Regions from separate parts of the Alteromonas sp. 76-1 genome, predicted to be linked through region 1. Evidence: predicted binding sites of a transcription regulator. Region 1 holds the regulator's gene; each other region holds the start of a gene.

The links. Region 1 encodes FNR, which switches genes on or off when oxygen is low (the NO sensors DNR and NnrR bind a similar motif). Its sites were predicted from a motif close to TTGATCTAGATCAA; they were not measured.
Region 2: a site for FNR is predicted at 1,592-1,605, ahead of ALT761_RS00140 (OmpW family outer membrane protein). Genes of this name have one in related genera too.
Region 3: a site for FNR is predicted at 1,278-1,291, ahead of ccoG (cytochrome c oxidase accessory protein CcoG). Genes of this name have one in related genera too.
Region 4: a site for FNR is predicted at 1,575-1,588, ahead of ALT761_RS12025 (PRC-barrel domain-containing protein). Genes of this name have one in related genera too.

The regions. Positions count from the first base shown of each region.
Region 1 is NZ_LR136958.1:2,288,171-2,291,327, reverse strand. Features, by position in the region: gene ccoS (cbb3-type cytochrome oxidase assembly protein CcoS) at 1-121, shown strand, start outside; gene ALT761_RS09875 (sulfite exporter TauE/SafE family protein) at 108-767, shown strand; gene fnr (fumarate/nitrate reduction transcriptional regulator Fnr) at 817-1,557, shown strand; gene uspE (universal stress protein UspE) at 1,655-2,578, shown strand; gene ttcA (tRNA 2-thiocytidine(32) synthetase TtcA) at 2,783-3,157, shown strand, end outside.
Region 2 is NZ_LR136958.1:29,164-32,320, reverse strand. Features, by position in the region: gene aroE (shikimate dehydrogenase) at 1-242, opposite strand, end outside; gene ALT761_RS00145 (group II truncated hemoglobin) at 271-702, shown strand; gene ALT761_RS00140 (OmpW family outer membrane protein) at 804-1,478, opposite strand; gene hemF (oxygen-dependent coproporphyrinogen oxidase) at 1,644-2,588, opposite strand; gene ALT761_RS00130 (Sua5/YciO/YrdC/YwlC family protein) at 2,585-3,157, opposite strand, start outside.
Region 3 is NZ_LR136958.1:752,591-755,747, reverse strand. Features, by position in the region: gene ALT761_RS03195 (DUF3016 domain-containing protein) at 1-396, opposite strand, end outside; gene ALT761_RS20565 (hypothetical protein) at 478-645, shown strand; gene ALT761_RS03190 (hypothetical protein) at 673-1,038, opposite strand; gene ccoG (cytochrome c oxidase accessory protein CcoG) at 1,359-2,792, shown strand; gene ALT761_RS03180 (serine/threonine protein kinase) at 2,789-3,157, shown strand, end outside.
Region 4 is NZ_LR136958.1:2,776,297-2,779,453, reverse strand. Features, by position in the region: gene ALT761_RS12035 (rhodanese-like domain-containing protein) at 1-55, opposite strand, end outside; gene ALT761_RS12030 (ArsR/SmtB family transcription factor) at 244-579, shown strand; gene ALT761_RS12025 (PRC-barrel domain-containing protein) at 665-1,408, opposite strand; gene maoP (DUF413 domain-containing protein) at 1,678-2,037, opposite strand; gene ALT761_RS20635 (hypothetical protein) at 2,425-2,592, shown strand; gene ALT761_RS12015 (LysR family transcriptional regulator) at 2,721-3,157, shown strand, end outside.

The DNA.
Region 1 (3,157 bases):
AGATCTTGATAGACAGGGCTACAGCATTTTGTTTGATGATGATTTATCTGGTGATGAAAAGAAGCTAGCCGAACAGCGAAAGCAGTTACAACAACGTAAAGAAACAGATGACAGAGATTAATATATTCTCTGCTTTTTTTATCGGAATTGCTGGCGGAGTGCATTGTGTGGGTATGTGCGGTGGTATTGTTGCCGCACTACGTACAGTAACGCCAAGTAATGAACCGGCATTACCCTACACCCTTGCCTATAATTTCGGCCGTATCCTCAGCTATACATTAGCCGGCGCTATTACAGGCGCTGTCGGCCAAATAGCCACCGAGTTTGTGCCTATCGCTAAACCCGTTTTATCTTTGATTAGTGGCGTTATGCTGCTGCTATTAGCGTGTTATCTGGGAAAGTGGTGGCAAGGCTTGAATTATATTGAAGCGATGGGGCGCGGCTTATTTAAAGCTATTCAGCCAATATCTAAACGATTTCTTCCATTCAAAAGCCCAGTTTATGCACTACCCTATGGCTTTATATGGGGCTGGCTTCCCTGCGGGTTGGTCTATTCCACGTTAACGTGGTCGTTGGCATCGGGGTCAGCCGTTGACGGCGCTGCCATCATGTTATTTTTTGGGTTAGGCACTCTGCCCACTTTGTTAGCCGCAAGCGCAGGTAGCCAGTATCTAATAGCAGGTTTCAGGCATCCCGTGGTAAGACAATGCTTTTCAGGAATATTGGCTATTTATGCTCTCTTTTTAATTTATGCAGCAATTTCATAAACAAAAGAGTAAGATTATATTAAGTCGAATCTATTTATAGTTTGAACCTATGAGCAAAGGAAGCCAATTCTCAATTCATTGTCAAAATTGCAGTTTCAGCCACTTGTGTTTGCCCGTTGCACTAAACAAGACTGAGATTGAATCTTTAGATGATATTATTGAGCGAAAGAAACCCCTTCACAAGAGTGATTTACTGGTAAAGTCGGGAGATACATTCAACTCTCTTTACGCAGTACGCACGGGCTCTTTTAAGTCTTTCGTCACCAATTCAGATGGTGAAGAGCAGATTACAGGTTTTCACTTCCCTGGCGATATTATCGGCTTCGATGCCTTACGGGAAAACAAGCACCAAAGTTATGCTCAGGCATTAGAAACCGCCATGGTGTGCGAACTACCGTATGAAACGCTTGATGAGATGTCAGTTCAATTTCCTAAGTTAAGACATCAAATAATGAGTTTTATGAGTGCGGAAATTAAACAAGATCATGATCTCATGATGTTGCTTAATAAACGCTCAGCGGAAGAACGTCTATTGTATTTCCTCTCTCAGCTTTCTCAACGTTTCGAAGAACGTGGATTTTCAAATAAAGAATTTCACCTAACCATGACTCGAAATGAAATTGGGAACTATCTTGGTCTAACTATTGAGACCATTAGCCGCCTATTAAGCCGTTTTCAAAAAGAAAATATTATCCAAGTGGACGGTAAACTCATCACTATTTTAGATTTTGATGAGATGTCACAACGTTTAACGTCTGTGGTTGCACCTAATATCGCCTGTAATAGCTAATCTTCAAAGCTTTTGATCTAAAACAAGTTACGTAATAGCAAATAGGTATTACACTTAAATTGTAGCAACCAAAAATCTAAAAATGTTTGGAGGGGTTATGATTAAGTATGAACGTATATTAGCTGTCATTGAAGCCGATAGAGAGACCCAACCTGCGCTTAGCCGTGCATATGAACTTGCCAAAAAGACAGGTGCCTCTGTCACCGCCATGCTGGTGGTTTACGACTTATCTTACGATATGACAACCATGCTTAGCCCTGATGATCGTGAAGCTATGCGCGACGCGGTCACTAAGGAACATGCGGGTTGGTTGCGTAAAACCCTTACCGATTTAGGCTTTGATAAAACCGATATAGTTGTTGAATGGAACAACCGTGCCTTTGAAGCTGTGGTGCATTACGTTATCGACAACAATATAGATTTAGTGGTAAAAGCAACTAAGCGCCATGACGATTTAGCCTCTGTTATTTTTACTCCTACAGACTGGCATCTACTTAGAAAATGTCCCTCGCCCGTATTGTTAGTTAAAGATCATGAATGGCCTGAAAATGGTGAAATTATTGCTGCGGTAAATATAGGCAGTGAAGACGATGAACATGCAGTACTTAACGACAAAATCACTGTAATAGCTAACGATTATGCCGCGTTACTCAGTGGTAACGTTAATTTGGTAAACAGCTACCCCGCTACGCCGCTAAATATTGCTATTGAAGTTCCTGAGTTTGACCCAGACACATACAACAACGCAGTAAAGCACCATCACGAGCTTGAGATGAACACACACTGCGAAAAGTATGCTATCGATAGCGAGCGCTGTTATGTGAAGGAAGGCCTTCCCGAAAAAGTCATTCCAAGGATAGCCAAAGATATAGACGCTGAACTTGTTATCATCGGTACGGTTGGCAGAGTAGGTATTTCTGCGGCCCTTATAGGTAACACCGCTGAACATGTTATTGATGAACTTGTGTGTGATGTACTGGCAATAAAACCAGACGGTTTTATTTCGCCGCTTTCACGGTAATTCATACAAGTTCGTGCATAGCCTGACATCACGCTTTGCTAGCAAACGTTATATAGCCTTAAGCGCTATCGGACTATAGCCTTAAGCGCTATTGGCATTTGTTAGCAGTCAGTGCTAGCGCGATACAAAAAATCTTCACCTCGCACATTCAATTTTACTTGATTACTGTATAATGGTTTTTTTCGCAGTAACCAAGCTATTGATATGACCAGTGCAGGCACAAACCGTGCGGACGCTCCGTTAACCGCGTCTCAAAATAAACAAAAATACAGCTTTAATAAGCTACAAAAGCGACTTCGTCGTAATGTAGGCAAAGCGATTGCTGATTTCGGCATGATTGAACATAACGATAAAGTGATGGTGTGCTTGTCTGGTGGTAAAGACAGTTACGCTATGCTTGATATTCTTATGTTTTTAAAACGCATTGCGCCAATTCATTTTGACATTATTGCGGTTAACCTTGATCAAAAGCAGCCTGGATTTCCAGAGCACGTACTTCCTGAATACCTAGAAAGTGTAGGTGTAGAGTACAAAATTGTAGAAGAAGACACCTACTCTATTGTTATGGACAAAGTGCCT
Region 2 (3,157 bases), 2.3 Mb from region 1:
AACGCAGCTTGGTCGTCTACACTGGCAAGCGCAAAGGCATCTTGTTTGAAAGGCATAGTGACATTGCAGCCTACCGCGCCAGGTTGCGATAAGAATGTGTTCGCTGCAGGCGTAAAACCATCTTCTGGGGCGAGGATTTTTTCGTAACTAATTTGCTCGCCGCATTGCTTAGCGAACATTTGATGAATAGTTGGTGATAGACTCTGAACTATAGGGTTACCGAAAACGGCAAACTTTTTCATTGAATTGTTATTAATAAGGCTGTCTGTCATGGGAATGTCTAACTTCTTTAAATCGATACGAAAGGAAAAACCTGCTGTGTCAGAGACTACACCATATTACCGAATAGGTGGAGAGGATAAGGTACGCCTTTTGGCAAACCGTTTTTATGACATTATGCGTGATGATCCTATTGCAAAAGAGCTTTACGCTATTCATCCTCAGCCAACAGATAGAATCAGAGAAGTGTTTTTTCTTTATTTAAGTTTATGGTTAGGCGGGCCTGATACCTATCAGCAGCAATATGGTCACCCACGGCTACGTTCACGACATCTTTCTTTTAGTGCTACACCAGAATTAAAAGACCAGTGGATGTACTGTATGCGAAAAGCCATGCACGAGACGGTTGATGACCTTCCGTTGGCGCAGCAACTTCTTAACGCGCTAGATCAACTTGCCACGCATATGATTAATACTAAATAAAAAGCGCTCCGTGAGATACGGAACGCTTCAGATTAAGATTCAAGGTTATCCAAGCTTAAGAGGCCACTTATATAAACGTAACTTACCTCATTAGATGAATCTTAGAATGTATAGCCTACAGACAATGTATAAACCCAAGGGTCAATATCAATGTCGTTTACGCTACCTTCTGCACCACCTACGGTAAATGACGCTTCGGTATTAATATCGATGTAACGTACTGACGCATTAACATGCCACTCTTTATCTATTTGATAGTCCATTCCCACTTGTGCAGAAATACCTACAGAATTATCTAAAGACAAATCTTCAAGGCCTGCTTCTTTATTTGCATCCGTAAATGACTCATCAAAGATAAAGGTATAGTTTAAACCTGCACCAATATAAGGTTGAAAAGCAGCATTAGCATCGTTGAAGTAGTAGTTAACAGTAACAGTTGGGGGTAAGTGCGTGACTTCTCCCAATGTATTGCCTGTTCCTAGTGGATCGTTGACTGAAAAATTCACATCGTGAGTAAACGGCGTTGCGGCCAACAATTCAACATTAATATTGTCGGTGATGAAATAAGCAACGTTTAATCCTAACTGGGTATCGTTATCGATAGTCAGTGCTACACCTAAATCGCTACCACCTGCAATGATGTTAGAGGTTGATTCGTCGGGCGCAACGGTTGTTAATCCACCACGAACTATCCAATCACCCTTTTCATGAGCTGAAGCAAAAGGAGCGGCAAGCGCTAAAGAAATACATATGGCTGAAAGTGTGTGTGTACGCATTGTGTGTCTCTCATGTGTTTAATGATAATGACGACACTGTAAACGTTTAAAAAGAAAATAATTTGATCCAGCGCAAGGTGCAATCTAGCTACATACCTTGGTAATGAGGGAATTTGATGTGGATCAAGGGAATGGCACCACAGGAAGAACCCATGGTGCAAAATATTACCAGTTTGTAGGCTGAAGCCAGTCAGTTAGCTTTGCTTCCGCGCTACCTGGAGCTGGAGTATAGCAATACTCCCATCGCGCAAGTGGTGGCATAGACATTAAAATTGATTCGGTTCTACCACCAGTTTGTAACCCAAACAAAGTGCCTCTATCGAATACCAAGTTGAATTCTACATAGCGACCACGTCGATAGAGCTGAAAGTCACGCTCTCTTTCACCGTATGAGGTGCTTTTTCGCTTTTCTACGATAGGTACGTAAGCATCAACAAAACCATTACCCACTGCCTGCATAAAGTTGAATGAAGTTTCAAACCCCCAATCATTTAAATCGTCAAAGAATAAACCGCCTACCCCACGTGTTTCATTACGATGCTTTAAGAAGAAGTAGTCATCACACCACGTCTTATATTTCCCATACACGTCTTCACCAAAGGGAGCACACAATTTCTTTGCGGTATTGTGCCAATGCACTACGTCGTCTTTAAAGGGGTAAAACGGGGTTAAATCAAACCCACCGCCAAACCACCAAATAGGCGCTTCACCTTCTTTTTCGGCAATAAAAAAGCGTACATTTGCATGAGACGTCGGAATATAGGGGTTGTGTGGGTGAATAACCAACGAGACCCCCATGGCCTGAAAGTTTCTACCCGCAAGTTCTGGGCGGTTAGCCGTGGCAGACGCCGGCATCTGACTTCCAAATACATGAGAAAAGTTAACCCCACCTTGCTCTATTACTGCGCCGTTTTTAATAACCCGTGAACGCCCGCCACCGCCTTCCTCGCGAATCCAAGAGTCTTCTTTAAACTGTCCTTTGCCGTCGGCAAGTTCTAAGGTTTGGCAAATGTTGTCCTGCAATGATAGTAAGTATGCTTTTACTTGTTCTATTACTTCACCGGCGTCTTTACCGTCTAACTGTTGATTTACGTTTTGGGGGTCAATCATGATCTTATTATCTCTCCGGTATCGCCGTCACGGATGGTACTGGGTTTAGCGTGGCCACCTACTTCTCCATCAATATAGAAAACACTATCACCAAATATATTGATTGCGTCCTGCTGGGTGATTGCGGGTTGTTGGCCAGTTAGGTTGGCACTTGTAGATACAAGTGGCTTTTCTAGCTTTTCACATAAAGCTTTAACCACTGGATGGTTGCTTACTCGAACCGCTATTTTTTCATGCTTGCCAGTTAACCACTGTGGCGTCGACGCCGACTTGGGTAGCAGCCAAGTATTTGGCCCAGGCCAACTGGACACAATTTCAGTACGTCTGTGCTGAAGTATGGCTTCATCATTTATATAAGGTAATAGCTGAGAATAGTTAGCGGCAATCAAAATTACCCCTTTTTCGATGGGGCGCTGCTTCAATGCTAAGAGCGCTAACACACTCGCTTCGTTGTCTGGGTCACAGCCTATGCCCATAACCGCTTCAGTAGGGTAAACCAATAAGTCACCATTTTTAAACGCGGATACAATGGGGTCGCTAGTGTCTACTTGCCCCTTGGTCGGGATACT
Region 3 (3,157 bases), 1.5 Mb from region 1:
TTCGCTTTTAAGCACCGTGTTGTCACTATCTGAAAGTACATATGAGAATGACATTCTAGGTATGTCTATTTCCTTAATGATCCTAACATCGGCAGCGGACTGCCCCATTCCAACAAAAGAGGCTGGCCAAACCTGACCCGCCAAATCTAAGTCTGTTACGGTAATTGACAGCTTTTGGTCTTCGGGAAGTTTTTCAGCGAGTTCAGTGAAAAACTCATCAAGCTCTTTAAAAGTGCGTTCTCTAAAGCGAGTTCGAGATTCGTTCGATGGTTTAACATCTCGGTAAGACTTTGGCTCTTCCCAGGTTACTTCAACCTGCGCTGCTTGCAAGACACCAGACACTCCCACGCTGGCGAGCAAAAGCGTACATAAACCGGTTAACTTAGCTATTTTCATGTGACCCCCTACCTCGTTTATAAAAACCCGGTATTAGTCAGCTACAAGACTGAGTAAACGGGTAACGGCGCTTAATGAAGCATGGCTTCAACTTTTAGCAGCATTACTACTTTTATCACAACTATATACTCAATAGTAGCACAGGAAGCTGAACGTAAAGTGAATGGCTTACTCTTAATACTCGGTAAAAGTGAGGAAGGATTAGAAGGCACAACAAAAAGAAGCAAGAAAAAAGAAACAACGCCTTAGCGCTATTTATTTATCGCATTCCAGTAACTATCTATCGGGCTCCAGTAGTTTTGATTGCTCTATCAGTGTGCACAACTGCTGACGCTTACCGAGGCTAAAATTCGGGTTTATATCGGTGGTTTCGCAGTAAGCGATATGAAAGCGCATTACCGTTGAACGACTTGCCAGAATTCTTCGAAGGTAGTTTGCTTCGAATTCTTTTAATGGCGCAAGCTGCGCTGCCGCCTGATTTCTTAGCGCATCTAGCTCTCTTTGTTCAGGTAGCTCAGAAATGGAAACAAACCAACCTGAGACCGTACTTTGTATATCTGAAAAAAAGTACTGAACAAAAGGCGATCGTAGCACAATCACCAACAATACAATTTCGGCACAGATTACAAAGAAACGAAGCATTTAAAATTATTCCACTACTATACTTAATTCAAACAACGCAGCTATCGTTAGTTATTTTCAACAAACATTTTCGTTAAAAAAATCAAAAGGATAATTATTTGTGTAATTTTCATTCGGTATTAAAACTATTATCGTCATAGTAGTCAACTAGCATTAAGTAAAGATAGATTGATAGAATATAATTTCTGAACTTTCAGTATTGACTGAAAGATAAATAAAGAAGATCATTAGCCCTATCATTGATCTATGTTAAACACGCTTAAATTTCAGCTGTTATAATGCGCCGCGCAATACAAGAAGTTGGCTAAGGTTTTGAAAAAATGAACGAACAAATTCCGGTTAAAAACGTTACTCCCGTAAAGGTGCACAAACCCGCATCCACCACTGAAGGGAAGCGATACGACTCGCGTAGTCGAATTTACGTTCGTGCGGTTAAAGGCCCTCTTGAAACATTTAGACGTTTTTTCGGTTTGTTTTTTCTGGCCATCTTCGCCGCCATTCCTTGGATAAGATTTAATGGCCAGCAGGCGGTACTACTCGATATTGTAGAACAGCGCTTTTCTATCTTTGGGTTAACGTTATGGCCGCAAGATTTAACCTTGCTTGCTTACATTTTTATCGTGGGTGCATTCGCGTTATTTTTTGTGACTACTTTTGCTGGCAGGGTCTGGTGCGGCTTCATGTGCCCTCAAACCACTTGGGTATATATCTATACTTGGTTTGAAGAGAAGATAGAAGGCCCTAGAAATAAACGCATAAAACTAGATTCACGAAAAATGGACGCGGATAAGTTTATTCGCAAAACCCTCAAACATACGGCTTGGGTGGCAGTTGCCCTCCTTACCGCACTTACCTTTGTAGGGTATTTTACCCCCATCGGCGCCCTTTTTATTGATTTCTTTACCTTCAACACGGGTTTCTGGGCCGCGTTTTCAGTGGTCTTTTTCGCAGTGTGTACATACGCTAACGCGGGTTACATGCGTGAAATCATGTGTACCCATATTTGTCCTTATGCACGTTTCCAATCGGCCATGTTCGACAAAGACACGTTTACCGTCTCTTACGATGCGAAACGAGGCGAACAGCGAGGCCCCCGCCCTCGTAAACTAAGTCATGAACAGGTGCACGAAAAAGGCCTGGGCGACTGTATTGACTGTAACCTATGTGTGCAGGTTTGCCCCACAGGTATCGATATTCGAAACGGTTTACAATATGAATGCATTAACTGCGGCGCGTGCGTAGATGCGTGTAACGGGGTAATGGATAAAATGGATTACCCCAAAGGGCTAATAAGCTTTACGTCGGAAGAAGAGCTGGCGGGGGGCAAAACACACATCGTGCGGCCTAAGCTTATTGGCTACCTAATCGTACTCATTGTCATGACAGGGTTATTGGTTGCTGACATTGTAACCCGCGTGCCTCTTGAAATTGATATTATTCGCGACCGTAATTCGTTATATCGTGAAACCAATGAAGGGTTAATTGAGAACGTTTATACCGTTAAAGTACTCAACAAATCTCAACAAACTCAGACCTATACTATTTCGGTTCAAGGGCTGCCTGAATACACCTTTATTGGAAATAAAGAAGTGACGGTACAAGGTGGTGAGGTTTATAGCACACCGATTTCGGTTGCAACCGACCCGTATAATCTGGAAGATGTGGTAACAGACATTCAATTCACCGTGACCACTACCACCGATTCAGGTGAAAACGTTACGGTTAATGAGCCAACCAAATTCCTTTATCGATGAAAGACTTTTCGTTTTCTGGATTAGATCCAGACACTATATTAGATGCCCTGGAGACTCAGGGCATTTTTCTTCAAAGCGGCTTACTTGCTCTCAATAGTTACGAGAACCGGGTTTACCAATTTCAAGCCGATGACAACAAACGTTATGTGGTTAAGTTTTATCGCCCTGCCCGTTGGACAGACGCGCAAATTTTGGAAGAACACAGTTTTGCCCAAGAGCTTGCTGATAGCGAAATTCCGATTGTGGCGCCACTAGCGCTAAACGGAAAAACCCTTCATCACCATGGCGATTACCGCTTTACCGTTTTCCCTTCGGTAGGTGGCCGCCAGTTTGAGAACGATAATTTAGATCAACTTGAGTGGATG
Region 4 (3,157 bases), 490 kb from region 1:
TACAACGAAGGGGAAAAGGGATATTGGCAAGTCTAGTAGTGATATCGATTAACATTTAAGCACCTTGAAGAATAATGATGAGTTTACTATATAAGGAAATCGCTATATTTTCTACCACCTACTTTCATTATATATTTTATAAAAAAGTGACATTGAGTTTTGGCGTTCGCTGCTATAGTAGTATACTTTAGTATAAGGTGGCGGGTTGGTATCCTGTCTACGTAAATTTATAAGTGAGTTGTTATGACTGATAATCTTGCCGTTGATAATCTATCTGTTGATACGAGTGAAATGGCTCAATATACAATGGAAGCCGAGCTCTATCTAAAGCAGTTGGCGAATAAAACCCGTTTAATGGTTTTATGCTCTTTAGTGGACAAAGAGTTATCTGTTACTCAGATGTTAGACCATGTAGACGTTTCTCAGCCTGTGATTTCTCAGCATCTGGCACTATTAAGAGAGTCTAAAATGGTGGCTACACGCCGTGACGGACAAACTATTTACTATCGACTAGCCGACGAAAGAGTGAAACAAACCATCGGTTTGCTTCACAAGTTCTTTTGCGCTCAGAATGATTAACCTAGTTTCATTTAAACAGAGATTACTTAAATCTAAGTTATTTAAAGGTAGTTAACCGCTAGCGCTCGACAGGCACTCTACCTCGCTAGACAAGTTTCGCGTTCGCTATTAAAGCCTCTATGTATGCAGCGTCGCCTAGTTTATCAAGGTCAACCTCCGGTCTAGCCATCAATCCCTCATGGGTTAGGTCGACAGAGACATTATGGGAAGACCAATCAATACTCTTGATGTCTGATGGCAGTACCGCGAGCTTTTTACCACCCGGTAGCCAATTGTTTGTATCTACCACTAGCATTTGAATTTGCCAGCTTTCAATATCAAACACAAAATCGCTAATGTGCCCAACGTTATCTTCTTGGGTTGCCACTTCGTAGCCACTGACCTCGCCGCAAGCTCTTAAGTGATTTTCAGGTTTATTGTCTAACTCTTCTTTACCCATAGCGGCTAACTCAGGATCCGCTAGCTGATTAGGGTGAGCGAAATCGCCCCACGCACCAGGACCAATCCAGTAATAGCCATAGCCAAAGTAACGAAATAGTGTTTCTTCGAATTCTCTAGAAACCGGTTTGTGTTCGTCAATAGATGGGCTATTTTTAAGCGTGTCTGAGGTCATGGAAACATCAACGGTTTCTTCTTCCTGATCCAATCGGGTGATTGAAATAGGTGATATCACCACTTTCCTGCTAAGTGGAAGCCATGTATTCGTATCGGCAACTACATATCTAATGACAAAATCTTTATCGTCAAAAAGTATATCTCGTACGCCGCCTATGTCCTTATCGGTAGCATGAATTGAAAAATGTTTAATTTGTTTATATGACACCATCATCGCTGCGCCTCCTTTGCCTTCAGGCTTGGGTAATTCATTAGATATTGTTCTACTATTTCTCAACAGCGTGGTTTGCGTAAAATAGCAATTTCACAAAGCTAAGTTATTAATATAGAACCATCTGTTAGAACATTACAAATATGCAAAGATTTGTTCGGACGCAATCTAGATATGGATCAACAAAGCGGCAAAAAGCGAGGGAAATATCACAAGTAAAAGCAACCAGCACGATTTCCACCGAGCTGGTTATACATAAATCGAACGCAAAATTACGCTACGTCAAATGCTTCGTCACTGTAATCTTCATCGTAGTCTGACTGATTACTCGCAGCGGTGCTATGCAACGTGTAGAAGTGCTTCTTGCCTCGAGATAAGCGTACATACTTGGCCCAGGTGCGCTCAATAGTATTGTCAGCATCCACTTTACCACTAACAAAATCTACAAAATGACGCTCATCATCCGTCTCTGGTGTTAACTCTCCGCATTCCAGTGCCAGCAGGGTTTTTCCATAACCGGTTAGTATATCTGCCTCACCAATACTGAAATCGCCAGATTTTCGAAAGCCATAAGGAAATTTTTGTCTATCTATAAAAGGTTTTTGAGAAACGCGAATTGATAAATTTTTCATGGTTGTACCCAGCATTGAGTTGTCTTCAAGCGAACTTTTAAGACAAAAGAATCAGAACATAAAACAAAACATTTTTTCCTTATCAATAAAAAATTTTGTTGGAAAACACAAAGTGTAAATATGTACGAATTTATGGGGTGTAAAAAGTGTATTTTTCCAAAGATATTTTCTTCTATTTTTATCTAAGGCCATGAATAAGATATAATTTTTTATTTTTTGGATTCGGCAGTGAAAAGGTGGCTGGACGTGGGGGAATTGAAGGGATGAAGCGAAATACGTGAATGAAACCCACTATAAAAAATTATTGTCGCAACGATGATAAAAATTCGTTTTCTATTTTTGGTGCCAAGACAATAATGACGACGTGGCAATAACCTAGAGATAGACATGAGTAAAGACTATCGTTACCAAAGTGAAGAATTGGACTCGGTAGAAGAGGAAGACTTTCACACCAAGAAGGTGGGCACAAAGCGCCACCAAAGCGTAAAAAACAAACAAAATCGTGACTTACAACGTCGAGAGAAACAGCGCCGTTTAATGCACGAAGGTAGTTAATACGCTTCTTAGTTGAAAATAAATACAACGCACTGCTTTTATAGCAGTGCGTTGCTGTGCTTTTGTGTTTACATGCCGTATCATCTGTGACAGTTTACAATCACTTATTTATCGGTTTTGTAAGAAGCATGGATATACGCTTTCTCACCACATTTATTGAAGTTGCAAAAACCCGACATTTTGGCAAAGCAGCTGAAAATCTCTATTTAACGCAATCTGCGGTAAGTGCGCGGATCAAGTTGTTAGAAGAATACTTTCATACCACGCTTTTCATACGCCAGCGCAACAGTATTCAGCTAACCCAATCTGGTGAAAAGCTGTTGCCGTATGCGCGTCAGCTATGCAGCACGTTAAATGAAGCCAAGCAAGAACTGCAAATTCAATCTTCTGAATACGTAGTGTGCGGGGCAACGCAATTAGCCAGTGAATTAATGCTGCCAACCACCTTAAGTCACCTTCACAATACCTTTCCCGACTGGTCTGTTAAAGCAGAAGTACTCTCACTTGATGGGCTGTCTCGTCAATTACACGAACGGGTAACCGATTTGGCGTTTTCAACCGAGCC